One region of the Oceanisphaera sp. W20_SRM_FM3 genome, then DNA from elsewhere that is predicted to be linked to it. Evidence: predicted binding sites of a transcription regulator. Region 1 holds the regulator's gene; the other holds the start of a gene.

The links. Region 1 encodes NrdR, which represses ribonucleotide reductase genes. Its sites were predicted from a motif close to CACNNTATANNGTG; they were not measured.
Region 2: the regulator NrdR is predicted to act here: its motif matches at 6,808-6,821, upstream of nrdA (class 1a ribonucleoside-diphosphate reductase subunit alpha).

The regions. Positions count from the first base shown of each region.
Region 1 is NZ_JBGQOP010000010.1:48,075-63,104, reverse strand. Features, by position in the region: gene siaA (biofilm regulation protein phosphatase SiaA) at 1-284, opposite strand, end outside; gene ribBA (bifunctional 3,4-dihydroxy-2-butanone-4-phosphate synthase/GTP cyclohydrolase II) at 419-1,528, opposite strand; gene ribD (bifunctional diaminohydroxyphosphoribosylaminopyrimidine deaminase/5-amino-6-(5-phosphoribosylamino)uracil reductase RibD) at 1,659-2,876, opposite strand; gene nrdR (transcriptional regulator NrdR) at 2,925-3,374, opposite strand; gene glyA (serine hydroxymethyltransferase) at 3,819-5,072, opposite strand; gene ACEN2G_RS07470 (molecular chaperone TorD family protein) at 5,373-5,993, shown strand; gene ACEN2G_RS07465 (DUF2956 domain-containing protein) at 5,993-6,340, shown strand; gene ACEN2G_RS07460 (amidoligase family protein) at 6,356-7,324, shown strand; gene ACEN2G_RS07455 (gamma-glutamyl-gamma-aminobutyrate hydrolase family protein) at 7,312-8,001, shown strand; gene ACEN2G_RS07450 (YqaA family protein) at 8,001-8,432, shown strand; gene acs (acetate--CoA ligase) at 8,819-10,768, shown strand; gene aroQ (type II 3-dehydroquinate dehydratase) at 11,365-11,814, shown strand; gene accB (acetyl-CoA carboxylase biotin carboxyl carrier protein) at 11,851-12,312, shown strand; gene accC (acetyl-CoA carboxylase biotin carboxylase subunit) at 12,323-13,663, shown strand; gene ACEN2G_RS07425 (YhdT family protein) at 14,087-14,467, shown strand; gene panF (sodium/pantothenate symporter) at 14,477-15,030, shown strand, end outside.
Region 2 is NZ_JBGQOP010000004.1:5,138-20,167, forward strand. Features, by position in the region: gene hisC (histidinol-phosphate transaminase) at 1-586, opposite strand, end outside; gene serC (3-phosphoserine/phosphohydroxythreonine transaminase) at 721-1,806, opposite strand; gene gyrA (DNA topoisomerase (ATP-hydrolyzing) subunit A) at 2,069-4,894, opposite strand; gene ubiG (bifunctional 2-polyprenyl-6-hydroxyphenol methylase/3-demethylubiquinol 3-O-methyltransferase UbiG) at 5,134-5,928, shown strand; gene ACEN2G_RS03365 (HAD family hydrolase) at 5,918-6,604, shown strand; gene nrdA (class 1a ribonucleoside-diphosphate reductase subunit alpha) at 6,969-9,242, shown strand; gene nrdB (class Ia ribonucleoside-diphosphate reductase subunit beta) at 9,289-10,422, shown strand; gene yfaE (class I ribonucleotide reductase maintenance protein YfaE) at 10,419-10,691, shown strand; gene ACEN2G_RS03385 (DUF4112 domain-containing protein) at 10,890-11,264, opposite strand; gene ACEN2G_RS03390 (YqaE/Pmp3 family membrane protein) at 11,272-11,430, opposite strand; gene ACEN2G_RS03395 (DUF1496 domain-containing protein) at 11,568-11,843, opposite strand; gene ACEN2G_RS03400 (fatty acid cis/trans isomerase) at 11,916-14,273, shown strand; gene ACEN2G_RS03405 (D-amino acid dehydrogenase) at 14,420-15,030, opposite strand, start outside.

The DNA.
Region 1 (15,030 bases):
AATAACAGCGCTTTGTCTTGTGGATTATCTTCTTGGCTCAACCACTGCTGCATCAGGATAGAATCAGCAAAGCGTTGCGCCAGAGCTAAATCTCGAGACAGAGGCACTAAAATATTTTGTCGGTTTAGTTGCGTGAAATTAAGGGCAAAAGCACGGCCAAAGTGCTCTTGCACCCCTGACACTAATTGCCAGCCCATGGCTGCTGCTGGAATAAATATCAGTAGACAGGCACCAATCACAGCCCACACCGCCTTAGCTCGTAGTCCTTTTCCCCAAGTGGCCATTAGCTTCCTTGCCTGCTAGTAATGTAATTCAGTTGAGGCCGCCATTGTTGACGTTTGTGCATCAAAACTCAACCAACAGCTCAAAAAAAAGCCCACTTAACGTGGGCTTTTTTAAAACAAACAGCTATTGATCATCAGTCGGTAACGTATTCCACTACCTCAAGGCCAAAGCCCGACAGTGCGTGATAACGCTTCGGCGAGCTAAGCAACTTCATCTTGCCCACACCCAATGCCTGCAAGATTTGCGAGCCCACACCCACGCGGCGTGAAGTACCGCGCCACTTGGGCGCTTCTGCCTGCTCGCCCTTATCGACCGCTTCAAATTGGCGTACCAAAGACAACAGCTGATCGGTTACCTGATCTTGGCCTAATACCACCAACACGCCGCCCTCATCGGCAATGCGCTGCATGGATTTGGCCAACGGCCAAGTGCGCGCAGAATGACGGTCGGTCATCAGAATATCGGTAAACACGTCGTGAATGTGCACCCGTACTAAGGTCGGCTGGTCCGCCTTAATGTCGCCTTTTTTCAGCGCAAAGTGCACTTGGTTATCGATGGTGTCTCTAAAGGTCAGCAGTTCAAACTCGCCAAATTCGGTGGGCAGTTTACAGCGCGCGACTTGCTCGATAGTGGTTTCGTTTTGATTACGGTATTCGATTAAATCGGCAATGGTGCCCAATTTAATACCGTGTTGTTCGGCAAACACTTCTAAGTCGGCGCGCCGCGCCATGGTGCCGTCTTCATTTAAGATTTCCACTATTACGGCTGAGGGCTCTAAGCCCGCCAAACGCGCTAAATCACAGCCAGCTTCCGTATGGCCGGCGCGGGTCAGCACACCGCCGTTTTGTGCTTTGAGCGGGAAAATATGTCCAGGCTGCACTAAATCAGCGGGTTTAGCATCCGGGGCCACCGCCGCTTGCACGGTGCGGGCGCGGTCGGCGGCAGAAATGCCGGTAGTAACGCCAACGGCCGCCTCAATGGATACCGTAAAAGCGGTAGAAAACTGCTCGGTATTGCGGCTCACCATTTGCGGAATATTCAACTGACGACAACGAGCTTCGGTTAGGGTCAGGCAAATTAACCCGCGGCCATATTTGGCCATAAAATTAATGTCGTCGGGGCGTACATGGTGCGAGGCCATGATCAAGTCGCCTTCGTTTTCGCGGCCTTCGTCATCCATTAAGATGACCATTTTGCCCTGTCGAATATCGTCGATAATGTCTTGGGTATTGCTTAAGGCCATGGGAGGCTCCCTTAATATTTAACTTAAATTGACTGACAGTTCGCTCGCCGCGCCTCAAGGCTATCGGCAAACGACTGATACATGCCGTGAATAATAGTCACAAGCCAATGCGGTTACTGTTAAGCAGACCTCATTCGAGAGCAAGCCGCTTGCTAATGCGTGCGGTGAGCTTAAGATCTGCACCTATTTGGCGCACGTCTTGCCATTGCAAGTTAATCACCTGCTGCATGTCGGTAACATTAGGTAAGTCGAACAAGCCACGCGCACTGCTGCCCATCAGCTTAGGTGCTTGATACAACACCAGCTCGTCTACCAGTTGTTCGTTAAATAAGGCACCACACAATTGCGCGCCCGCCTCGATCCACAACCGATTAATCTGGCGCTTACCCAGCTCTATCATTAAGGCGTGCAAGTCTAGTTTACCCTGAGCTGTAAGCGGCAAGATGCACTCTTCGACTTGTTCGTTAAAGCATCCACTCACTTGACCTCGCAATAATAAAATCGGGCCAGGTAAACTGAATAGCTTGAGATCAGGCGTCAGCCGATTGCGGGTATCGATAATCACCCGCAGCGGTTGGCGTAACTGTGGCTCATTTGATGGCGGCTCGATTGTTGATTCACTTGATAGAGAATCAGACAAAGAGCTAGGCAACACATACTGGCCGTACTGTTTCTGCACGGACTCTGGCAGCTCAGACCAGCGCACATTGAGGCTAGCATTATCCATTAATACCGTATCGGCACCGGATAAAATGGCGCAACTCAAGGCTCTATGGCGCTGCACATCGCGGCGCGCCGCCGCCCCCGTAATCCACTTACTTTCGCCATTTGCTAAGGCCGTACGACCATCCAAGCTGGCGGCCAGTTTCACCGTCACATAGGGTAAACCGCTGCGCATACGCTGCATAAACCCGGCATTAATGGCCTCGGCCTCCGCCGCCATTAAGCCTGCTTCTGCGGCAATGCCGGCGGCCTGCAACATGGCAATGCCTCTGCCCGACACTTGCGGATTCGCATCCAAACAGGCCACCACCACCCGTGCCACGCCTGCATCAATTAGCGCTTGGGCGCACGGTGGCGTGCGGCCCGTATGTGCACAAGGCTCCAGCGTCACATAGGCAGTGGCACCTTTTGCCAAGCTACCTGCTTGTCGCAGCGCAAACACTTCGGCATGAGGGCCGCCCGCTTGGCGATGAAAACCTTCACCTACCAAGTGCTGTTCACCTGTCAGCTGATCTTTTTTAATCAGCACACAGCCCACGGCAGGATTAGGACTGGCAGTAAAACGGCCACGGCGCGCCAATTCTAAGGCGCGAGCCATCCACTGCGCATCTTGCACATCAAACAGAGAGTCGAACTGAGAGCCGGACTGAGAATTAGATCGAGAGTTAAACACTTATTGCTCCAAGCGGGCGATTTCTTCACCAAATTCGCGTAAGTCTTCAAAGCAGCGATACACAGAGGCAAAGCGAATGTAAGCCACCTTATCCAGCAGCTTCAGCTCTTCCATCACCAAATTACCGATCAGCTCGGACTTTACTTCGCGCTCACCCGTGGCCCGCAGTTGCGACATAATGCGCAGCACCGACTGCTCTATGGCTTCTATGCTTACCGGACGTTTTTCTAACGCCCGCTGCATGCCGGCTTCTAATTTAGCTTCATTAAAAGGCTCGCGAATACCGTTACTTTTAATAATGCGCGGCATGACCAATTCGGCGGTTTCAAAGGTAGTAAAACGCTCTTTACAGGCGAGGCACTCGCGGCGACGGCGCACCTGTAAACCTTCACCCACTAAGCGTGAGTCAATCACCTTAGTGTCGGTGGCTTGACAAAAGGGACAATGCATAGCGACTCCCTAAGCTAAATTCGGTCTTCAGTGTAAATAAGCGGACTTAAGATTGCCAGTGGCTTAGGGCGCGTGAGGGGTGAAGCGTAAAGTGTGAGGAGCAAACACCTAATACCTAGAGCCTTAAGACTATTTGCCACTGAATACACGGAAAAATAGTGATCAGATCTAAAAAGGTCAAAGCTGAGATAAAACGATTAATAGTAAGAGCCAAACGCCTCATCATCAGAGAGCAAGCTCTTACCATAAAATATCTTTGGCTCTTGTCGCTTGTGAACTACGTCCGTGGTTTCCGTGGATTCCGTGGCAAAAATGGTTCTAGGTTTAGTTTTTGGGTGTGTGTCGTCCTCTTTGCCCTTAACCCTTTACACTTAACCAAACAAAAACGGGACCCTAGGGTCCCGTTTGCTGTCAGCATCTAGCTAATCTATCGAGCTTAGGCAATTAAGCGTAAACAGGATGACGACGGCAGATGTCTTGCACTTGCTCTTTAACAGAAGCAATGACGGCATCGTCGTTGATGTTATCTAACACATCACAAATCCAACCGGCTAACTGGCGCACGTCGGCTTCGTTAAAACCACGACGAGTGACCGCAGGTGTACCGATACGAATACCTGAAGTCACAAAAGGTGAGCGAGGATCGTTAGGTACTGAGTTTTTGTTTACCGTGATGAAGGCTTTGCCCAAAGCGGCGTCTGCATCTTTACCAGTAATGTCTTTGTCGATTAAATCGAGCAAGAACAAATGGTTGTAAGTGCCACCTGAAACCACTTTATAACCGCGCTTGATGAATTCATCGGCCATGGCTTGGGCATTTTTCAATACTTGGCCTTGGTAAACTTTGAATTCAGGCTCCATGGCTTCTTTAAAGGCCACGGCTTTGCCGGCGATCACGTGCATCAGGGGGCCGCCTTGGCCACCAGGGAAGACAGCTGAATTCAGCTTCTTCTCCAGATCTTCGTCGTTTTCGGCCGATAAAATCAAACCGCCGCGTGGGCCTGCCAGCGTTTTATGGGTGGTAGTGGTAACGACGTGGGCATGCTTAATCGGGCTTGGGTAGTGACCGGTGGCAATCAAGCCGGCAACGTGGGCCATATCAACCATAAACCAAGCGCCAATTTTATCGGCGATCTCACGCATGCGCGCCCAATCAACGATACCAGAAAACGCAGAGAAACCACCGATGATCATCTTCGGCTTGTGCTCAATGGCTAAGCGTTCCATTTCTTCGTAGTCGATAACGCCGGCTTCGTTGATGCCGTAAGGAATGATGTTGTACATTTTGCCAGAGAAGTTGGCAGGAGAGCCGTGGGTCAAGTGGCCGCCGTGAGCCAAGTTCATGCCCATTACGGTGTCACCTGGCTTTACCAGCGCCATAAATACCGCAGAGTTAGCTTGTGAGCCAGAATGTGGTTGCACGTTGGCATAGGTAGCACCAAACAATTCTTTAGCACGATCAATCGCCAACTGCTCGGCGATATCTACGTATTCACAGCCGCCGTAGAAGCGCTTACCAGGGTAGCCTTCGGCATATTTATTGGTGAGCTGTGAGCCTTGTGCTTCCATTACGCGCGGGCTGGTGTAGTTTTCTGAAGCGATTAACTCAATATGCTCTTCTTGACGCTGAGTTTCATCACACATGGCTTGCCACAACTGGGGATCGTAATCGGCGATATTCATGTCACGCTTTAACATTGTCTCTCCTGACGCATGGGGGGATATAAAAGGTTCTGTTAAATTTTCCCATCAGTTTACCCTGTAGGGGCTGTGTGGCCTAGCCCTACGCGCGGGGTTAGCCAGACTTATTTATCTTTACCTTAAATAATTATTAACGCTGACCGGCGAATTTTTATTTATCTTTTTGTTTATGTTTTTGTTTATCTACAAGTTATTACTGTGTTTCAGGGTAGATCTGCGCGTTAAAGCCGATAGAATAGAGGCTTTTTAGCCGAGCTAACGGCATTGAGCGGCTACTGGCCGCCACTTGGGAGGAATATGCAAGACTTCATCGTGACGTCACAACGCCGCGCCGAGCTTTATCATTGGTTTACCGCATTATTGTCGGCGCCCTTAACCAGCGAAGAGCTGCAGGAATTTAGCGGCTACGACATGCACGCCTTCTTAACTAGCCTGGCCACACTCGACCCTTTGCATGACGCCGCCGAAGCTTTTCGCCAGCAAGCCGGCTTGGTGTTAGCGCTGAATGAGCCAGAAAAGCAACTTAACGGCCATTATCAACGCTTGTTTGTTGAACAAGGTTTGCTCGACACCTCCTCTTTTACTCAGCCTTCTCAAGAGTCATTGTTTTTAATGAGTATTTTGTTGCATCAACACGGCACGCAACTCAAGGATGATGACCCGCTCAATGTCTGTAATCAGCTAGAAATGATGGCAAGCCTAGCGCTAGCTGCTACACAAGCGCAAACCGATGAACAGCGTATTGGCTTGCTCGACCAGCAAAGAGAGTTAGCCAATGAGCTGATGCTGACTTGGTTGCCAGAATTAGTCGAGGCCTGCGCTAAAAACGATCCTTTTGGTTTTTATCAAAGCGCCACCCAATTGCTATTAGCCGTGTTTAGCATGGATATTCATTATTTAAATAATGTGGCGCCTTAATGAATCAGCCGAAACACACTAAAAACCGTCCATCGCCCGAAACTGCGGCCGAAGCCGAGCGCGTGGCCAAGGCCACACAAAAGCCCGGCCAAACCAAAGAGCAAACCCGCTTAATTGCCCAAGGCGTGCAAAAAGGCATAGACGAATATAAGAAGCAGCAAAAAGCTAAAGCGCGCGCCGCCGACAAGGCAAAAAAACAGCGCAGCCGCGAACAGCTCCAGCCCCAGGCTGACGAGCAGAACACTCAGGCACAGCCCCCAGCGGCGGGCAAGTCTTGGCTGCCCTGGGCGCTATTGGCATTAAGCTGGATTGGCTTTATGGTTTACTGGTGGCAACAACCCAGATAATCAACAGGAGTGTGCATGGCCCTTAGCTTACCCGAACACTGTCTTACTGCCGCGGGCGTTGAGCGACGTCTTGGCGTTGAACTTGAGCTAAACGGCCTGCCTCTGCCCTACTTGGCCGAGCTGGTAGCCGATCAACTTGACGGTACCTTGCACCGACGGTCTGAATACGAAATAGATATAAATACGTCACTGGGCACCTTTCGCGCCGAGCTGGACTTCGATTATCTGAAGCGACTGGCGCGAGAACAACTCAAGCAACCGCCCGGCGAGCTTGAGCAGGCAGCCACCGAACTGTTGGGCACTCTGGCCTTTCAGCTGGTGCCACTCGAATTGGTCACCCCTCCCTTGCCGCTGTCGCAACTGGTTTCTTTAATGCCCTTGTTTGAACGCCTGAGGCTGGCCGGCGCCAAAGGTACCCGCCATGCCCTGCACTATGCCTTTGGTCTGCACCTGAACCCCGAGCTGCCCAACACCGACAGCCATACTCTGTTGCGCTATTTCAAGGCCTATTTATGCCTACACGACTGGCTGGAAGAGCACGAAGACATAGTGGCAGCCCGTAAGATCTCTCCCTATATTCGCGCCTTTAGCAAAGAGTACAGCCGCCGAGTGATCGACGCTCATTACTGGCCCTCATTGCCCGCTTTTAGTGCCGACTATCTATTAGCCAACCCCAGCCGTAATCGCTCGCTCGACTTATTACCCATGCTGGCCTGGCATGACGAAGCTCTGGTACAAAAAGCCGTGCAGGACGACAAGGTCAACAAGCGGCCCACGCTGCACTATCGGCTGCCCAATTCGGATATCGATAACCCCCACTGGTCACTCGATCATGCCTGGCGTGGTTGGCTGCAGGTTGAAGCCCTGGCCAATGATGAACACCTACTGGCCCAAGTATGCCAACACTATGCCGAGCATCTCGACAATATCACGCCAGACTTTTTAAACCCCTGGAAGCATAAGGTCACGCAATGGCTCCGCTAATTGGCGTAACCGGCCCCGACAGCAAACTCCCCTGGGCTTGGTGGGCCACTCGACTGGCCATTCATCTGGCCGGTGGCCGCGCCTTGCACCTCACACCCAACACCTTTCGGCCTCATAAAAGAGACAAGCTGCAGGGGCTGATTATTGGTGGCGGAGACGACATAGATGCGGCTTTATATGGCGAAGACACCGGCCGCGCGCCTGCCGACCCCAAGCGAGATGCATTTGAAATAGAGCTTATTGAGCATGCTCTGCAAACACAGCTGCCGCTGTTGGGTATTTGCCGCGGCGCCCAGCTTATTAATGTAGTGCTGGGGGGCTCTTTGCATGCCGATATTCGCCCTCAGCGGCAACATACCTCCAATCGCCGCACCCTATTGCCCCGCAAAACCGCGGTGGGCACAGGCGCAGGCCGACTGCATCACATTATGGATAAGAAGAACTGGCGCATTAACAGCCTGCATCATCAGGCAGTTAAGCGACTGGGTGCTGGGCTTGACGTGACAGCACGAGATTTAGACGGTTTCGTGCAAGCCATAGAATATCAGGGTGATCACGCCATTCTGGGCGTGCAATGGCACCCAGAATACCTGCCCTACCTGTCGCACCAACGGGCTATTTTTCGTCATTTAATTGAGTTGGCCAAAACCACGCCTCCCGAGCGACTGTATCCGTGATGCTGGATTTCTTCATTGTGTTTGCCAGCAGCGTGCTGGCGGCCACCATAGCGCCTTTTTATTCGGAATTAGTGCTGGCCGCCGTGCTTACCCGCCAGCCAGACGCCGCCTTGTGGCTGTGGGCGCTGGCGAGCGTCGGCAACACTCTGGGCTCCATCGTCAACTGGTGGTTGGGTAAATACCTGCTGCATTATCGTCATAAGCGCTGGTTTCCCATCAAGGATAAACAGCTTGCCCGCGCGCAGGCCGGCTTTCAGCGCTTTGGCGTCTGGTCTTTATTATTGGCCTGGGCACCCGTGGGCGGCGATGCGCTGACCTTTATTGCCGGCATGATGAAGGTGCGCTTGTTGCCGTTTACGCTGTTGGTGTTTATCGGTAAGGCAACTCGCTACGCCGTCGTCATCTGGTTTACGGATGCATTGTTGCTGTAGCAGCATCAGCCGACAGAGTGAGCGATAACTGGACAGAGCAATAGACAAAACGATAAACAGAGCAATAAAAAACGGCGTCGGTGCCCACTTCCCCACCCTAACTGAATAAAAGCCAGACCAAAGCAGTCGAATATGCTAAAAATAAGCCACGCTTAGTCATTATCTCAGCACTGGCTAGCCAAAAGTCTAATTGAGTGATGCGCCAATCTGCGTCACCTTGTTCATATTGGTTACAAATAGGCTACATAATAGTTAATAGCGCCTATTAACCCAAATTTACTGTCCCGTGCTTTGCCCCCTATTTATTGAGCCGTGTTGATGAATTGGTATTGTTCAATTTAAGTCTTACCTTAGGGGTTACGGGTTTTACACCAAGGAGCGGAATAATGAGTGAAGTTAAGGTTCATCCGATTAAGGCAGACATTGCCGAGCACGCCCACATAGACAATGCGGGTTACCTGCGCATGTATAAAGAGTCTATTGAAAATCCTGATAAATTTTGGGGCGAGCAAGGTAAAAACCTCGATTGGATCAAGCCCTACACCAAGGTGAAACATACCTCCTATGATCCCGGCCACGTCAGCATTAAGTGGTTTGAAGACGGCACTCTTAACTTATCCGCCAACTGTATTGACCGCCATCTTGCCACCAAGGCCGATCAAGTGGCCATTATCTGGGAAGGCGACAGCCCTGATGACGATAAAAAAGTCACTTATCGTGAACTGCACGAGCAAGTGTGTCGTTTTGCCAACGTCTTAAAAGCCCAAGGTGTGAAAAAAGGCGACGTAGTCAGCTTATATATGCCGATGGTGGTCGAAGCCGCCGTGGCCATGCTGGCCTGTGCCCGCATTGGTGCCGTGCACTCTGTGGTATTTGGTGGTTTCTCACCGGATGCGGTGGCGAGCCGCATTATCGACTCCAACGCAAAATTGGTGATCACCGCCGATGAAGGACTGCGCGGCGGTCGTACCGTGCCATTAAAAGCTAACGTAGATGCGGCACTCACTAAACCCGGCGTCAGTAAAGACTGCAAGGTGATCGTCTATCAGCGCACCGGCGGCAATGTTGCCTGGGATAGCGATCGCAATATCTGGTGGCATGAAGCCGCAGCTCAAGTGGATGCAGTATGCGAGCCAGAAGAAATGAGCGCCGAAGACCCGCTGTTTATTCTCTATACCTCGGGCTCCACTGGCACGCCAAAAGGCGTATTGCACACCACAGGCGGCTACTTGGTGTATGCGGCCATGACCTTTAAGTACATCTTCGATTATCACGACGGCGATGTGCACTGGTGCACCGCAGACGTAGGCTGGGTCACCGGTCACTCTTATATTCTGTATGGCCCGCTGGCTAATGGTGCGACTACCTTAATGTTTGAAGGTATTCCTAACTACCCGAAAACCAGCCGCATGAGCGAAATTGTTGATAAGCATCAAGTCAATATTCTGTATACGGCACCCACCGCCATTCGCGCTTTTATGGCCAAAGGCAATGAAGCAGTAGAAGGCACTAGCCGTAAGAGCTTGCGCATTTTAGGCTCGGTCGGTGAGCCCATTAACCCAGAAGCCTGGGAATGGTATTACCGCGTGATTGGCGATAATCGCTGCCCGATTGTCGATACTTGGTGGCAAACCGAAACCGGCGGCATCTTAATTGCGCCGCTACCCGGTGCCACGGCATTAAAAGCCGGCTCCGCCACCCGTCCCTTCTTTGGTGTGCAGCCCGCCATAGTAGATGGCGAAGGTAATATTCTAGACGGCGCGGTAGAAGGAAACTTAGTTATTCTCGATTCTTGGCCCGGCCAAATGCGCACCATTTATGGGGATCACGACCGCTTCGAGCAAACCTACTTCTCTACTTTCCCCGGCACTTACTTTTGTGGTGACGGCGCTAAGCGTGACGAAGACGGTTACTACTGGATCACCGGTCGCGTAGACGATGTACTCAACGTATCAGGGCATCGCATGGGTACCGCCGAGATAGAATCCGCATTAGTGGCGCACCCTAAGATTGCCGAAGCGGCGATTGTGGGTGTGCCGCACGAGATCAAAGGTCAAGGCATTTATGCCTATATCACCTTGAACGAGGGTGAAGTGCCGAGCGCTGAGCTGCATAAAGAAGTGAAGGACTGGGTGCGCAAAGAAATTGGCCCCATCGCCACACCGGATATTATTCACTGGGCAGAAGGCTTACCGAAAACCCGCTCCGGTAAAATCATGCGTCGAATCTTGCGTAAAATTGCCACCGGCGAAACGGATACCTTGGGCGATACCTCGACACTTGCGGATCCGTCCGTAGTAGATCGTCTGATTGCCGAGCGTGGTCAAGTTTCTTAAAAGCTTGGGCTTAAATGAGTTAGCAAGCGCCAGAATTTGACTAAGCGTTCTGACCACGTGTTCTGATTAAAGAGTTCTGATTAAAGAGTTCTGATTAAAGAGTTCTGAGCCAACGCCGCCCTAGTCTAGGGTGGCGTTTTTTTATGGCTAACATTGCAATGAGCTATGCAGCGCGCTTTGTTGTTTAAAATCCAAAGCTCAGCGTGACCGCCTACGCCCTCTTTACCAAAGACGACCGGCTACAAGAGAAACATACTTGTTTAGCTCGGCGTCGCATGTGCCGTAAATCCCCTAAAATATCGACTAGATCACGGAATTTTCGCCGATATGAGGTTTACTGTCCGGCACACATTAGACAAACATGGGGTTAATACCGAACAAGCAGCCATCAGGTGCACTAAAAAACCAGCTAAGCTGGTGAAATTTGAGTTTATTTAGTGATTAGACCAGTAATTTGCTGCCAATTTCCACGAAATCACTATAATTGGCCGGTCTGAGCCAAACCGAACGATTTTATTTGCCAGCAATAGGCAAAAACGGATAGGCTCCTTACTTAACGCTGTGAACACCGCAAGATTGCCGAGGATTGCTACACGATGGCCGAACATTTCCGAATTCTGTTGCTTAACGGACCTAACCTCAATTTGTTAGGTCAGCGCGAACCCGGTATTTACGGTCAAAATAGCTTAACCGACATAGTGGCCGGCTTAACGCAGCAAGCCGCAGCGCAGAATATCGCGCTCAGTCATCTGCAATCCAATGCGGAACATCAACTGATTGATGCCATCCACCAAGCTTACGGCCAGCAGGATTTTATTATTATTAATCCTGCTGCTTTTACGCACACCAGTGTGGCCATTCGTGATGCCTTGTTAGGGGTGAATATCCCTTTCATTGAAGTGCATTTATCGAATGTGCATGCGCGTGAGCCGTTTCGCCACCACTCCTATTTGGCCGATAAGGCAGTAGGCGTGATTTGCGGCTTGGGCAGTGATGGCTACGAATTTGCCCTGGAAGCGGCGACCCGCTTTTTACGTCGCCGTTAATTTCCAACTCAGTAATAACATAACAAGAGAATGCTCATGGATATTCGTAAAATTAAAAAACTGATCGAACTGGTTGAAGAGTCTGGCATTGCCGAATTGGAAATCTCCGAAGGTGAAGAATCTGTTCGTATCAGCCGTTACGGTAATCCCGGCCAGAACGTGCAGCCACAATATCAGCAATACCAAGCGGCTCCAGCTCCAGCAGCCCCTATTGCAGCGGCCTTGTCTGCTGTTGCTGACGAGCCTGCAGCGCCTGTAGTAAGCGGCCATGTGATGCGCTCGCCAATGGTAGGCACCTTCTACCGCGCGTCTAGCCCAGGTGCAAAAAACTTCTCCGAAGTGGGCCAAACCGTGAACGTGGGCGACACCTTGTGTATCGTTGAAGCCATGAAGATGATGAACCAAATCGAAGCTGACAAAGCCGGTGTCATTAAAGCCATCTTAATTGACAATGGCGAGCCGGTTGAATTTGACGAGCCGCTGTTCATTATCGAATAAAGGAAGTCTCATGCTGGATAAAGTAGTCATCGCCAACCGCGGTGAAATTGCCTTACGGATCCTGCGCGCTTGTAAAGAGCTGGGGATCAAAACGGTTGCCGTGCATTCCACCGCCGACCGTGAACTTAAGCACGTACTGTTAGCAGACGAGTCCATCTGTATTGGTGGCAATCAGTCTAGCCAGTCGTATTTGAACATTCCGTCTATTATTGCCGCCGCCGAAGTCACTGATGCGGTCGCAATTCACCCCGGTTACGGCTTCTTGGCAGAAAACGCCGACTTTGCCGACCAGGTTGAAAAGTCAGGCTTCGTATTCATCGGCCCTAAAGGCGACACCATTCGCTTAATGGGCGATAAAGTGTCGGCCATTGCCGCCATGAAGAAAACCGGCGTACCTTGTGTACCCGGTTCAGACGGCCCGATCAGCGACGACGCTAAAAAGAACGCCGCCATTGCCAAGCGCATTGGTTATCCGGTGATCATCAAAGCCGCAGCTGGCGGTGGTGGTCGCGGCATGCGCGTAGTGCGCAATGAAGCCGAACTGGAAAGAGCCATTGCCATGACCAAAGCCGAAGCGGGCGCGGCCTTTGGTAGTGACGTGGTTTACATGGAGAAATACCTAGAAAACCCACGCCACATCGAAATCCAGATCTTGGCCGACGGTCAAGGCAAAGCCATCCACTTAGGTGAGCGCGATTGCTCTATGCAACGTCGCCATCAAAAAGTAGTGGAAGAAGCGCCAGCACCGGGCATTACCGAAGAAATGCGTAAGTTCATCGGTGAGCGTTGCTGCCGTGCTTGTGTCGACATCGGCTATCGCGGTGCCGGTACTTTCGAGTTCTTGTATGAAAACGGCGAGTTCTATTTCATTGAAATGAACACCCGTATTCAGGTTGAGCACCCCATCACCGAAATGATCACAGGTGTGGACTTAATCAAAGAACAGCTGCGCATCGCGGCCGGCATGCCATTGTCGATTACTCAAGAGCAAGTGACCATTCGTGGGCATGCGATTGAGTGTCGTATTAACGCCGAAGATCCGAAGAGCTTTATTCCAAGCCCGGGTGAAATCAAGTTGTTCCACTCTCCAGGTGGCTTAGGCGTACGTTGGGATTCGCATATTTATGCGGGCTACAAAGTACCTCCGTATTACGACTCCATGATCGGTAAGCTGATCTGCTACGGCGAAAACCGCGATATCGCGATCGCCCGCATGACGCACGCCCTGAACGAGCTGGTAATTGAAGGTATTAAAACCAACATTCCGCTGCATCAAGAAATCATGCGTGATGAAAACTTCCGCAACGGCGGCACCAACATTCACTACCTAGAGAAAAAACTGGGTCTGTAATATTGGTTGCTCGCCTTGTTTGTAGGCGAAAGTGCGAAAGCTAAACGGCGCCTCAGGGCGCCGTTTTTTTATGAGCGCATGACAGCTAACAGCGCAAAACCTAACAAAAGACACTGACCAAACCGTGGCGAATAAATTGCCACACTACAGAAGAACGGTTTTTGTAGCCGCCAACTTGTTCGGCGGGCCAGCGTAGCTGGATGATGTTAAATTAACGACGAACCGTGGCGAAGTCCTCTTCGTCGAAGATACGGCCACCTAAAAAAACGGCCCAATTTTTATCGCTTGCTGCTGGGTGCCCTGCACCCTGCACTCTCTTTTACTGCGAGTTTCAGCTCACATTTCTCCGCTACCTCACTCCTCACCGACAGTGTAAATATGTTATGGTGCGGATCTGCGATTTTTTAATGCGCCATCAAACACATGAACAAAATAGTGACTATTGCGCACCGTGAAGCGGCACTCAGTGTATCGCTAGCTTTGCTGTATATGCTCGGCTGGTGGCTGAGTGCCTACGCCGTACCGGCCACAACCATGTGGCACGGTTGGCCCTTGTGGTTTTTGTTGAGCTGCGTATTTAATCCGCTGCTGTTTATTGGCTTATGCGCGATTATGATAAAACGCTATTTTAAAAACCTGCCGCTCGACGCTGCGCTAACGGGTGCCGGCACTGATGAGGCTAACGTCACTGATGCCGGATTAACGACCAAAGCCACAGCACCTATCATTGAGGCCGCCTCCATGACTCAAGCTGATGCCACACACGCCGCTGTCGCGTTACGCACCCACTTACGCCCTCATTAAAGACTAAACATGAACCTTGCACTAATAGTTCCGTTAATCTGCTATTTACTGGCCATGTTGGGCTTGGGCTTTTACTTAAGCCGTCGTCCCACTGAGGGCAACTTTGTCGAAGATTACTTCTTAGGCAACCGTTCCATGGGCGGCTTTGTGTTGGCCATGACCATGGTGGCTACTTATGCCTCGGCCTCGTCTTTTATTGGCGGGCCGGGGGCGGCTTACAGCTTAGGGCTAGGCTGGGTGTTGCTGGCCATGATCCAAGTGCCTACCGTGTGGTTGACGCTCGGCGTCTTGGGCAAGCAGTTCGCGGTAATCGCGCGGCGCGTCAATGCGCTCACCATCAACGACATGCTCTATGCCCGTTATCAAAGCCCGTTAGTAGTGGTTTTGGCGGCACTGGGGTTATTAGCGGCTTTTATTGCCACTATGGTGGTGCAGTTTATCGGTGGCGCGCGCCTGCTAGAAACCGTGACCGGCCTGCCCTATCAAGGCGGCCTGATTATTTTTGCCACTACCGTGATGCTCTATACGCTAATTGGCGGCTTTAGGGCGGTCGTGGTCACGGA
Region 2 (15,030 bases), on a different contig from region 1:
CATCCAAGATAACGAGTACTTGGCTTGGCACCTTGGCTAAAAACGCGCGCAACTCGGCTTTGGTCAAAAAGGTACCGGTCGGGTTATTGGGATTAGTAATGCACACCAACTTAGTGCGCTCGGTAATGGCGGCCGCCATGGCATCTAAGTCATGGCCTAAGTCTTTCGCTGGTACCACTATCGCTTCGGCACCGTGGCCTTGGGTGGCCAGCGCATACACAATAAAGGTGTACTGGGAATAGACGACTTGTTGGCCCGCCGAGACGAAGGTGTGATACACCAAGTCAATCAGCTCATTGGAGCCATTACCCAAAATTAATTGCTCGGTATTCACCGCCAACTTGGCCGCTAAAGCGGACTTTAAGGCGAAGCCATTGGCATCGGGATAACGCGCCAAATCCGGCAGTGCCCGCTCAATGGCGGCGCGCGCTTTAGGGCCCAGGCCTAACGGATTTTCATTGGAAGCCAGTTTAATGCTATTGCTAATGCCCAGCTCGCGCTCTAGCTCTGCCACCGGTTTTCCCGGCTGATAAGGGTGCAACTTTTCAACCCCAGCATTAGCCAAGGCCAGATAATTAATACTCACAAGAGATCCTTTCAATTAAACAAGGTGAGGGGTAAAGAGTGAGGTGTGAGGCACTACCCTTAACACCCAACCTTCAAGTGCAGGGGTATCTCGTACTCTTCACCCTTCACTCCTCACCCATCACGTGCTTGGGTTTAAGCGTGTTGCTTGGCAAACTTCTCCATAAAGGTCACTAACGCCTGCACGCCTTCAATCGGCATGGCGTTGTACACGCTGGCACGCATGCCGCCCACTAAACGGTGGCCTTGCAGCGCCAATAAACCAGCGGCTTCTGCTTCTTTCAAAAAGGCGGCGTTTAAGCTTTCGTCTTTGAGTTGGAACGGAATATTCATCCAGGAGCGCGCTTGTGGGTGCACGTTATTGCTGTAAAAATCGCTGGCATCCACGTAGTTATAGAGCAAGTCGGCCTTGGCCTTGTTGCGCTCGCCCATCACGGTTACACCGCCTTGGCGCTTCAACCACTTAAACACTAAACCGGCCAAATACCAGGCGTAAGTCGGCGGCGTATTCACCATAGAATCCGCTTTGGCCATGGCCGCATAGTCCATGATCACCGGCGTTTGTGGGCAAGCTTGAGCTAACAAGTCTTCACGCACTATGACCACGGCTAAGCCAGAGGGGCCTATGTTCTTTTGGGCGCCAGCATAAATCAGCGCGAACTGGGTTACATCAATCGGGCGCGACAAGATAGTAGAAGACATATCCGCCACCAAAGGCACATCACCGGTTTTAGGCACGAAGTGATATTCGATACCGTCTACGGTTTCGTTCGGGCAGTAATGCACATAGGCAGCGCTTGGGTCCAGATCCCAGCTACTGGCCAGCGGGCGCAAGCCATTTTCGGCATCGCCAAAACCGTCCAGTACGCGTATTGTGCCGAGCTTTTCTGCTTCTTCTACCGCAGACTTAGACCACTGACCGGTCACTATATAGTCAGCCTTGGCATTTTTGCCCAACAGGTTCATGGCCACGGCGGCAAATTGACCACGGCCGCCGCCTTGCAAGAACAGCACCTTATAGTTATCTGGGATCTGCATTAAATCACGCAGGTCTTGCTCGGCGGCGGCTGCCACCGCAATAAAATCACTGCTGCGATGACTCATCTCCATGACGGAGACGTTTAAGTTATTAAAATTACAGAACTCAGCTTGCGCCTGCTGCATGACTTCTACCGGCAGCATAGCCGGACCTGCACTGAAGTTATAAACCATGTTTGCCATTTCCCTGCGTTATCCTGTCTGCTAAATAATCAATAAAACGCCCGTTGCACACCCAAGGTCCGCCTTGGAACTCAAGGGAGCACACGCTAGATGACCATAATGGCGAACCATCATGTTGAGGTGATCGTTTTACACCGCCGAGCATTTAAATTAAAGAGATTTTGTCTATTCGGTCTTTACCTTACCTAGCGAGCAACCTAAAAGTCGCATCTTTAGATAAACAAAAGGGGCCATGGAGGCCCCTTGTTATGTTAATCAACCATTACTCTTGATTAGGCTCTGCATCTGCATCGCCTTCATCCGTCGCGTCTTGCTCTTGGTCGTCAGCATCAGACTGTTCCGTCGCGTCTGCAGCAGTTGCATCTTCTGCATCAGTTGCATTCGCTTCTTCCCCTTCTATGCCGGCTTCGTCCAACAGCTCTTCTTCTTCAGATTCTTCAATGCGCTGCAAGCCCACCACCAGCTCGTCTGCTCCGGTACGGATCAAACGCACACCGGCAGTGTTACGGCCAATCAGGCTCACTTCGAGTACGCGGGTACGCACTAAGATGCCACCGTTGGTGATCAGCATGATCTCGTGGGTATCATCGACCTGAATCGCGCCCACTACTGCACCATTACGCTCACCCACTTTAATGGACAACACGCCCATGGTGCCACGGCTGCGGGTTGGGTACTCAACAAGCGCGGTACGCTTACCGTAACCATTGGCAGTTACGGTCAAGATCGGACCTTCGCCACGCGGAATAATCAAAGACACCACTTTATCACCGGCGCCTAAGCGAATACCACGCACACCGGCAGCGGTACGACCCATAGGGCGCACGCCCTTAAAGGGTTTGCTGTCGCCTGCGTCTGCTACGTCTGTCTCTTCGCCGTCGGCCAAGTCAGCGTCATCACTTTCCACAATCTCGCCGTCAACCAGCTCGGCGGTCATGACTTCAACTTCGTCTTGACCACTGCCTTCGGCAAAGCGCACTACCTTGCCCGCATCCGAGAACAACATGATCTCGTTGCTGCCATCTGTGATGTCCACACCAATTAACTCATCACCATCGCGCAGATTAATGGCACGAATGCCCGACACTAATGGGCGGCTAAAGGCAGACAAGCTGGTCTTCTTCACGGTGCCGTCGGCAGTGGCAAAGAACACATACTTATCGTCACAGTATTCCTGCACCGGCAAGATGGCGGTGATCCGCTCGTTAGCGCCTAACGGCAACATGTTCACGATCGGACGACCACGGGCGGCGCGGCTGGCTTCAGGCAACTGATACACCTTCAACCAATACACCTTACCTGCGGTCGAGAAGCACAAAATAGTGTCGTGGGTGTTGGCCACCAACAAGCGTTCGACAAAGTCTTCTTCTTTCATCTTGGTCGCAGACTTGCCCCGTCCACCACGACGCTGAGCTTCGTAGTCGGTCACCGGCTGGTACTTCACATAACCTTCGTGAGAGAGGGTTACCACCACATCTTCACGATTGATCAAATCTTCGATATTGATCTCAGAGCTGGAGTTGGTTATCTCAGTACGGCGGGCATCGCCAAACTGAACTTTGACCAGCTCCAATTCTTCGGTGATCACTTCCATCAAACGCTCAGGCGTATTTAGAATGTAAATAAGCTCGGCAATTAATAGCAGCAACGCCTTGTATTCTTCGAGGATCTTTTCGTGCTCAAGACCGGTCAAACGATGCAGACGCAAGTCCAAAATCGCTTGGGCCTGTTGCTCGGTTAAGTGATAAATGCCATCACGAATACCAAACTCCGGCTCTAACCATTCAGGGCGCGCCGCATCATCACCGGCTTGCTCCAGCATGGCGGCCACGTGGCCCAGCTGCCAGCCTTGGCTGATTAAGCCTGCTTTGGCTTCTGCCGCTGTAGATGACGCACGGATCAGCTCAATAATGGGGTCAATGTTCGCCAAGGCGATAGCCAGACCTTCCAAGATATGGGCTCGATCGCGGGCTTTACGCAGTTCAAACACGGTGCGGCGGGTCACCACTTCGCGTCTGTGCTGAATAAAGCATTCCAGCATGTCTTTTAAGTTAAAGATGCGCGGCTGATTGTTATCGAGCGCCACCATGTTGATGCCGAACACGTTCTGCATCTGGGTTTGTGAGTAGAGATTATTCAAAATAACCTCGCCCACTTCACCCCGGCGCACTTCAATTACAATACGCATGCCGTCTTTATCAGACTCATCACGCAGGGCAGTGATGCCCTCGATGCGCTTTTCTTTTACCAGCTCGGCGATCTTTTCAATCAAACGCGCCTTGTTCACCTGATAAGGCAACTCGGACACGATAATGGTTTCGCGACCGGTTTTTTCATCGGTTTGCACTTCAGCCACCGCACGCACGTAGATTTTGCCACGGCCGGTGCGATAGGCATCAATAATGCCTGAACGCCCGTTAATAATGCCGCCGGTCGGAAAATCCGGCCCCGGGATCAGCTCAATCAGGCGATCGATAGTAATATTTTCGTCTTCAATCAGCGCCAAACAACCATCGATCACTTCACTTAAGTTGTGCGGTGGAATATTGGTGGCCATGCCTACCGCAATACCTGACGACCCGTTCACCAACAAGTTGGGCACTTTGGTCGGCATGACGGCCGGTATCATCTCGGTGCCATCGTAGTTCGGCACCCAGTCGACGGTTTCTTTATCCAGATCGGCCAGTAATTCGTGGGCAATCTTATCCATACGTATTTCGGTATAACGCATAGCAGCGGCGGAGTCGCCGTCTACCGAACCGAAGTTACCTTGGCCATCGACCAAGGTGTAACGCATAGAAAAATCTTGTGCCATACGCACGATAGTGTCGTAAACAGCACTGTCTCCGTGCGGGTGATACTTACCTATTACATCACCCACCACACGGGCCGATTTCTTGTATGCTTTGTTCCAGTCGTTGCCCAGTTCATTCATGGCAAACAGCACGCGGCGGTGCACTGGCTTCAAACCATCTCGTACATCGGGAAGCGCCCGCCCTACGATCACGCTCATGGCGTAATCTAGATAGGAACGTTTTAGCTCGTCCTCAATGTTTATCGGCATGATTTCTCGGGCCAGATCGGTCATAGCAAGTCTTGTCCCCAGTTTATTGTTGATATCGCAATAAAATAACGGGGCATTCTACCATACAAATATGCGCAAGGAGCATATAAGGCGCACAGAAGCGCACTAGGAATGACCATTAGGTAAGATATGGCTAAATAGTAAAGTGCCTTAGGGTCTAGTAGCGAGCAGCTGCTTGGCTATAATGACCGCTCGCACATTTCATTTCACTTTTCGTTTAACTCCCAATAAAGGCGCCGTCCATGAATGTAGATCAACAAGAAATTGAAAAATTTGATGCCATGGCTTCGCGCTGGTGGGACTTAGACGGCGACTTTAAACCGTTACACCAACTCAACCCGCTGCGTTTAAGCTGGATTGCCGATAAAGCCGGTGGTTTATTTGGCAAAAAGGTTATCGACATTGGCTGTGGTGGCGGCATTTTAAGTGAAAGCATGGCCCGCGATGGCGCCGAGGTGACGGGTGTGGATATGGGCAAAGAGCCCTTAGCCGTGGCGCGCTTGCATGCGCTAGAAGCTGGCGTGAGTGTGAGCTATCGTCAAAGCACCGCCGAGCAATTGGCCGCTGAGCTGCCCGCCAAGTTTGAGGTGGTGACCTGCATGGAGATGCTGGAGCATGTGCCAAGCCCTGCCTCTGTGGTGCAAGCCTGTGCGGACTTAGCCAAACCGGGTGCCACCTTGGTGTTCTCCACCATTAATCGCAACCCCAAAGCCTGGCTGATGATGATAGCCGCCGCCGAACATATTTTTAAGATGGTGCCCAAGGGTACCCACGACCATAAGAAGTTTATTACCCCCGCCGAGCTTTGCCACTATATAGAAGCCGCCGGTTTAATCGTAAAAGACATCTCAGGCGTGGTCTATCGCCCCTTAAGCGGCGACTTTAAGTTAAGCACGGACGCCGACGTTAACTATATGGTGTACGCGGTTAAGCCTGACGCCGCTGATGCGGTGTTAAATACGCTGCGCTTAGAGAATAAAGCCGCCGCAGCCAATAAGAAAGGCGCCAACATCCAAGGCGACCAAGATGAGCATTAAAGGGGTACTGTTTGATTTAGATGGCACCCTGCTCGACACCGCCGGTGACATGGGTGCCGCCGCTAACCATGTTATAGCAAGCCTAGGCTTGCCAGTCTTGCCAGTCTTGTCTGATGCGGTATTGCAATGCACCACGTCCGACGGCTCTTATGCGCTGCTCAGGGCCGGCATCAATGCCGCCTTAATCGAGCAACACGGCATTGAAGCGTTACGCGGCCAAATGCTGGCCTTTTACCGACAAAACCTCTGTCATCACACCCGCCCCTACGAGGGCGTACCTGAGCTGCTCGGTTGGTTAAACCAGCATGATATTCCTTGGGGTATTGTCACCAATAAGCCCTCGGCACTCACCCTGCCCTTGTTGGCAGAGTTGCCACTGTTTGATGCTTGCCGCGTCACCGTCAGCTCAGACACCTTGGCCTTTAAAAAACCCCATCCGGCGCCCTTGCTGTTTGCCGCTGAGCAGTTGGTGGTGGAGCCCGAGCGGTGCGTCTATATAGGTGATCATAAACGGGACATGGAAGCTGGGCGCGCCGCCGGCATGACCACCATTGCGGCCGTTTGGGGTTATATTTCTGCTGGCGAAGACCCCTATCAATGGCTAGCGGACCACCAAATCCACACCGTTTTGGGCTTGTCTAATTGGCTAAAAGATGCCGTCGAACTGAACCGCTGAAAGAAGCACCAAATTCCCTAAATCATCGATTTTGCAAGCCAATTATTTTTAAAAATCTTTCATGCTGCCCATAAAAACACCAGCCCACCGCTAACGCCTGACTCCTCAAGGGATAGGCGTTAGTGACTACAAACTCACACGCCACTAAACACAGACTATCCACAGGCCTAGGCATTTTCGGTGGCTTGAGAAAAAACTCACAACACTCTATATTGTGTTTGCTAACGACCCATACAACCACATGTAGTGCTTCCATTAAAAACTTAACACACTATATAGTGTGTTTGATTTTATCTGCCAGTCTGGCCTCGCGCCCTCAAAGACCGCGCACTACACATAAAAAACCACGGAGAATATCTGCCTCATGAATAAAAGTCTGCTGGTCACTAAACGCTCAGGTACCAAAGAACCGATCGATCTGGATAAGATCCATCGCGTACTCGATTGGGCAGCAGAAGGCTTGGATAACGTCTCCGTTTCTCAAGTAGAACTGCGCTCCCACATTCAGTTTTACGACGGCATTCGTACCGAAGATATTCATGAGACCATCATCAAGGCCGCCGCCGACCTAATCTCGGAAGAGACGCCCGACTATCAGTACTTAGCGGCGCGCCTCGCCGTGTTCCATTTACGTAAAAAAGCCTATGGCCGCTTCACGCCGCCGCATTTTTACGACCATGTGACGCGCCTCACCGAAGCGGGTAAATACGACCAGCATATTTTGGCCGACTACAGCCGTGAAGAGTTTGACGCGCTCAATGACTATATCAATCACGACCGTGACCTCACCTTCTCTTATGCCGCAGTAAAGCAGTTAGAAGGTAAATATTTGGTGCAAAACCGCATCAATGGCGACATTTATGAAAGCCCACAGTTCCTCTATATGCTGGTGGCCGCGTGCCTGTTTTCTAAGTATCCCAAAGAAACACGCCTGGGTTATGTGACGCGTTTCTATGACGCCACCTCACAATTCAAAGTGTCTCTGCCGACGCCTATTATGGCCGGCGTGCGTACGCCTACGCGTCAGTTCAGCTCGTGCGTACTGATTGAATGTGGTGACAGCTTAGATTCCATTAACGCCACTTCTAGTGCCATAGTGCGCTACGTGTCGCAGCGTGCGGGCATTGGCATCAACGCCGGTCGCATTCGCGCACTTGGCAGCCCGATTCGTGGTGGCGAAGCCTTCCACACAGGTTGTATTCCGTTTTATAAACACTTTCAAACCGCTGTTAAGTGTTGCTCTCAGGGCGGCGTGCGCGGCGGTGCGGCCACCTTGTTCTACCCCATGTGGCACTTAGAAGTTGAGTCTTTGCTGGTGTTGAAAAACAACCGCGGCGTCGAAGAAAACCGCGTGCGCCACATGGACTACGGCGTGCAAATTAACCGCCTTATGTATCAGCGCCTGATCAAAGGTGGTGACATTACCTTGTTCTCGCCTTCCGATACCCCAGGCCTGTACGATGCCTTCTTCGAAGATCAGGTTAAATTTGAAGCGCTCTACACCCAGTACGAGCAAGACGCCAGTATTCGCAAGCGCACCGTAAAGGCCGTCGAGCTGTTCTCCCTGATGATGCAAGAGCGTGCCGGTACCGGTCGTATCTACATTCAAAACGTGGATCACTGCAACACCCACAGCCCGTTTGACCCAAGTGTGGCGCCGATTCGCCAAAGCAACTTGTGTTTAGAAATCGCTCTGCCGACTAAGCCGCTAACCGACGTAAACGACGCCGAGGGTGAAATTGCACTCTGTACGCTGTCTGCCTTTAACTTGGGCGCCATTAATGACCTAAGCGAGCTGGAAGAGTTGGCCGATTTGGCGGTGCGCGCACTGGACGCGCTGCTCGATTATCAAGATTACCCACTCTTGGCCGCGCAAAATGGCTCCATGAATCGCCGTACTTTAGGCATAGGTGTGATCAACTACGCCTACTACTTGGCCAAACATGGCGTTAAGTATTCCGATGGCAGCGCGCTGGGCTTAACCCACCGCACCTTTGAAGCCATTCAGTATTACCTGCTGAAAGCCTCGGCTAAGTTAGCGCAAGAGTTTGGTCCGTGTCCGGCATTTAATGAGACCACTTATTCACAAGGCATCTTGCCGATCGACACGTATAAGAAAGACTTGGATGCATTGTGCCAAGAGCCGCTGCATTTAGATTGGGAAAGCCTGCGCGAGCAGATCAAGACCACTGGCCTGCGCAACAGTACCCTGACCGCCTTAATGCCGTCAGAAACCTCAAGTCAGATCTCTAACGCCACCAACGGCATTGAGCCACCACGCGGTTTGGTGTCGGTGAAGGCTTCAAAAGACGGCATCTTAAAGCAGGTCGTGCCTGAGTACGCAGCGCTGAAAAACCAGTATGAGTTGTTATGGCAAATGCCCTCTAACGACGGCTACTTGCACCTAGTGGGCGTGATGCAGAAGTTTGTGGATCAAGCGATTTCTGCCAACACCAGCTACGACCCAACGCGCTTTGAGGGTGGCCGCGTGCCGATGAAGCAGCTCTTGAAAGACTTGCTGACCGCCTATAAGTTCGGCTTAAAAACGCTGTATTATCATAATACCCGCGACGGTGCCGCCGACGCCCAAAATGATATGCAAGAAGACGATTGTGCCGGTGGCGCTTGTAAAATTTAATAAGTGAGGCAGGGAAACCTGCCTTGCTTTTGCGTGGAAGAACAACATGTCTTATACAACGTTTAGTCAATTACAAAACGATGCGATGTTAGAGCCGATGTTTCTCGGAAATTCCGTGAATGTGGCTCGTTATGATCAACAAAAATACGATATCTTTGAAAAGCTGATTGAAAAGCAGCTGTCTTTCTTCTGGCGCCCAGAAGAAGTGGACGTGTCTCAAGACCGCATCGACTATCAGGCACTGCCGGATCATGAAAAGCATATTTTCATCAGCAACCTGAAATATCAGACCCTGCTCGACTCCATTCAAGGCCGCAGCCCAAACGTTGCCTTGCTGCCGATCGTGTCTTTGCCTGAGCTTGAGACCTGGATTGAAACCTGGACCTTCTCTGAGACCATTCACTCGCGCTCTTACACGCATATTATTCGTAATATCGTGAACGACCCAGGCATCGTCTTTGACGATATCGTAGTGAACGAAGAAATTATTAAACGTGCCGCCGATATCGCCGGTTATTACGACCAGCTGATCCGCTATACCAGCCTCTACCATTTATTTGGTGAAGGTAAGCAGCTGCACCGTGGTCAAGAGGTTGATATCAACCTCTATGAGCTGAAGAAGAAGCTCTATTTGTGCTTGATGAGCGTCAACGTTTTAGAAGCGATCCGCTTTTACGTTAGCTTCGCCTGTTCATTCGCCTTTGCCGAGCGCGAGCTAATGGAAGGCAACGCCAAAATCATCAAACTGATTGCCCGTGACGAAGCGCTGCACTTAACCGGCACTCAGCATATGATCAATATTTTGCGTAATGGTGAAGACGACCCAGAAATGGCGCAAATTGCTAAAGAGTGTGAGCAGCAGTGTTTTGAGCTGTTTCGCGACGCCGCCATTCAAGAAAAAGAGTGGGCAGAATACCTGTTTAAAGACGGCTCTATGATAGGCCTGAACAAAGATATTCTGTGTCAATATGTGGAATACATCACCAACCTGCGCATGCAAGCGGTCGGTTTAACGCCGGCCTTTGATAAAGCCAAGCAAAACCCGATTCCGTGGATCAACGCTTGGTTATCGTCAGATAACGTGCAGGTAGCGCCGCAAGAAGTGGAGATCAGCTCCTACTTAATCGGCCAAATTGACTCGCAAATGAACCATGACGACTTAGGCGATTTTGAGCTGTGAGTAAAATCACTACCCAAGCAATGAGTTTTGAACTTCAAGCAGGCGAAAGCCTGCTTGAAGGCTTGGAACGTACCGGCCACGGCGTAGAATATCAATGCCGTGGCGGCTATTGCGGCTCTTGTCGTACCACTCTTATCAGTGGCGAAGTCAGCTATCAAAGCACCCCGCTCGCTTTTATCGCCGCCGGCGAAGTCTTGCCCTGCTGCGCACGCCCCCAAGGTGAGCTAGTGCTCGATATCTATGCCGAACCAATCAAAAAACAAGCGTAATTAACTCTCGAGTTAAAAATTAAATAGCCTCTCGCCACGGAATACACGGAACAACACAGAAAAGTGAAAGTAGATAAACACTAACGGCTAATCTTTAGTTGTTAGCACTTATAATAGATATGCCTTGTTGCTCTACGTCCGTGTATTCCGTGGCAAAAATATGTTTCTAGGTTTTGGTTATCTCGTCCTCTTCACCCTTCACGCATTGTTTCTTAAATATGCATTTAATAACCGCACATTACGCAGGTTGGCTTTAAAGGCAAAGTCGAATATATCGCCGAATATTGGCACTATGCCGACCACAAATTCTATTAATACATTTAAGCCCATGCGCGCCAGCACCCGAAGCGGCACCTTAAGCCGTGCGGCCTCCACCACAATATAAGACGATAAACCCGCACCTATTAAATCACCAATACCAGGGATTAACCCGATAACGCCGTCTAATCCCACTCTATAGCCACCCGGCAAGCGGATAGAGCTGTCGAGCAGCCATGCTAAGCGCTCCAGTCGCTGACTGATCGCTGCATGTCCCTTGTTTACAGTATTGGGGTTTGCGGATTTAGCCTTCATTAGCGACTCACTTTTTAGCAATCACCCACACAGCGTGCACTATGCCTGGGATGTAGCCCAGCAGAGTCAGAATAATATTAATCCAAAAGTGCTTGCCCAAGCCCACTTGTAGAAACACGCCAAGCGGCGGCAGTAAGATGGCAATAATAATCCGAATAATATCCATAACGCGCTCCTAGGGTGATTTCTCATTATTAGTATCACTATCCGTAACACTATCCGCACCAGCATCCGTACCGCTATCAACAACAAGTATGCGAGTAATATTAGTTAAGATCCGCCATGATACACCGCCATTTTGGCTTAAGGCGCGCTCAGCTTCTGCTCGGCCTGCAAGCTCAGCGGAAATGGCTGCCAGCTTAAGCGGCCATTTTGCTCAAAGGTTTTTTCTCGCTCACAGATAAATGGCTGTTTGGCCATTTCGATAATGGAGCCTTTCGAGTAACGCTGATCCGCATAAAAGCAAGCGGGCTCTAAGTCTGAATTTAAATTCAGCTCTAACGCGGGCCGGCTATTAATGGTTTGTGCTGCCACCGCCGTGGAGGCGAGCAGTAAAAGTCCTATCGTCAGTCTCATCATGGCCAAGTTCCTCTTTATCTTCGGTGAACCCCATGTTATCACCCTATTAGAAACATAAGATAAGGCATAATAATGAATTCTCTTTTATCACGATTAACGTTATTTGCCTGGCTTATGCTGAGCATGTGCTTGCTCCCCTCCACTTGGGCTCAGTCAAACGACGCCTTGCCCAATAGGATCGATTACACCCAAGATATAAAGCCCATTTTTGAACAAAAATGCGTGGCCTGCCATGCCTGCTACGATGCTCCCTGCCAGCTAAAACTGACCAGTAATGAGGGCCTAGTGCGCGGTGCCAGCAAGATGCCGATGTACGACGGCGCGCGTACCAAAGACGCCATCCCTAGCCGCTTGCACTTTGATGCCTACGGTGAATCTGCGTGGCGCGAACGCGGCTTTTTTAGTGTGCTAGACGCGCCTAATGCCCAAGCCAGCTTGATGCAAAGCATGATGGCGTTAGGCCAAAGCCGCCTTTGGGCCGCCAATCAACGGCTGCCAGAAGAGCTCGATATCTCACCCACCCGCAGCAATCAATGCAGCCAGCTCAATGAATTTGATGCCTTTGCCCGCCAACACCCGCAAGCGGGTATGCCCTTTGCGGCAAGCGGCCTCACGGCACCTGAATATCAATTAATACAAGAGTGGCTAAGCCAAGGCGCCCAAGTGCCTGAGCAAATCATGACCCTATCACCGACGCTAGAATGGGCACAAATCCGCTGGGAAAGCTGGCTCAACCGAGACGCACCTCGCCAACGGCTGGTGGCCCGCTATTTATATGAGCATTGGTTTTTAGCACATCTGTATTTCAGTGACTTGTCTGAACCCGACCAAGATACCTTCTTTGAAATCGTGCGCTCGCGCACACCTACCGGTCAGCCCATAGAAGTGATCCCCAGCACGCGCCCTACAGACTCACCCGAGGGTAAATTTTATTATCGCTTGCGCCCTTATATAGAGAGTCGGGTACATAAAACTCACATCACTTATGCGCTACATAGCGACAAAATGGCGCATCTTGAGCAACTGTTTTTTACCGCCGACTGGGTAGTCAAAACGCTGCCAGACTATAGAGTCGACTATGCAGCCAACCCGTTTTTTACCTATGCGGCTATTCCAGCCAAGACCCGCTATCAGTTTATGTTGGACGACGCCGAATACTTTGTGCGCACCTTTATTCGGGGCCCCGTATGTCGTGGGCAAATTGCCACCGATGTGATCCGCGACCAATTTTGGGTGAGTTTTCAAGCGCCCGAGCATGACTTGTTTGTTACCCAGCCGAGCCATCAAACTGAGGTGCGCGATTGGCTCACCCTGCCCGGCCTTAATTCTGATTTACTGAGCCTGGGACCAGACTGGATTTCGTACAGCAGCGGCAGAAATCGCTATTTAACCTATCGCCAGCAGGCCTATGCTAAGCACTACCCCAAAGGGCCCAATCTTGAGCACATCTGGGACGGCGATGGCCACAATAGCCAAGCCTTACTCACAGTGTTTCGCCATCACGACAGCGCCAGTGTCATTACAGGCTGGCAAGGCGACACGCCAAGCACCTTGTGGGTCATGGACTATCCATTACTTGAGCGCACTTATTACGCCTTAGTGGCCAACTTTAACGTCTACGGCAGCGTGTCGCATCAGGCAAAAACACGGCTCTATTTTGACCTGATCCGCAACGGCTCCGAAGCCAACTTATTGCGCTTCTTACCGCCTGAGCAGCGTAATTCGCTGCTGCATGCTTGGTATGACAACAGTGCCCGCATCAAGCTGTTTACCAGCTATGCCGACGTAGATGAAACCACGCCCAGCCAAATACATACCGATGCTAAACAGCCCTTGGTTGACTTTAGCCAACAGGTATTCAATCAACTGGCCGCCGTAACAGGCCCTGCAGACACCCTTAATCGCTGTCGAGTCGGCAACTGTGGCCCTGAGCATACCGAGCTGCAATTGGATACAGCTCAAGAGCGCCTCGAGGATCAACTGCGCCGCCTAACGGGCTTTCCGGCGCGCTTATTGCCCGTTATTAAATGGCTGCCCGAAGTCACCTTGCTGCGCATTGAAGGTGAAGACCCACTGCAGCGTCAGGTATACAGCCTGATCCACAATCGGGATCACAGCAACGTGGCCTTTATATTGGGCGAAAACGCACGGCTGCGCCCCAACAACGACACCCTGACCGTATTACCTGGCATAGTGAGTAGCTACCCAAATTTTATTTTTAACGTCAAACAAACCGAGTTAGCGGACTTTATTAGCGCCCTCACCTCGATGACAGACGCCACACAAATACACGGCGTGGCGGATCGCTATGGTATTCGCCGCACCCATCCAGATTTTTGGTTTTACTTTAACGATATGCACAGCTACCTACAGGAAACCCATCCCATAGAAGCCGGCCTGTTGGATATGAACCGTTATCAAAACCTCTAATCAATGCAGATAAGCGCTTTTATTTCAAGCGGCTATAGCCGAGCTTTTGCCACTCACGCCGAACGCGGTAAATAAAAAAATGCCAGTCAGCTTAACTGACTGGCATTTTTATAGGCTAGAAGCACCTTTTTCGTTAGGTAAACGTGCTAACTCACTGCCACCGTGGAGTAACCGCGATTTTCATCACGTGCTGCAGCCATTACGTTAGCCACCGCATCGGCGGTAGCACCGCTTAATGTCCAGCCTAAGTGCCCGTGACCGGTATTGTAAAACACTTGGCGGTGAGCGCCTCGGCCTACTTTAGGCATCATATTCGGCAACATAGGTCGCAAGCCTGCCCAGGCCACCGCACTTTCGGTAGACACATCGGGGAAGTGTCGATTACACCACTTAACCAGTGGCTCAATGCGATCATGGCGAATATCACGATTATACCCGTTGAACTCGGCGGTGCCGGCGATACGGAAACGATCGGGCCCTAAACGACTGGTTACAATTTTCGTTTCATCATCCAGTAAAGAAATGAGCGGTGCGCTGTCTTGGCTTATCTGGTCACGCAAATTAACCGTAATGGAGTAGCCTTTTACGGGGTAGATATTAACGCGGTCGCCCAGCTTTTTCGCTAGTTCACGACTGCCCACACCCGCACACACCACCACAGCATCAAAGTGCGTTGAATTACCTTTATCGTCAGTCACACGCACACCCTTGCCTTCGATGCTCACATCTTTAAGCTCAGTTTCCATGCAAAAGGTCA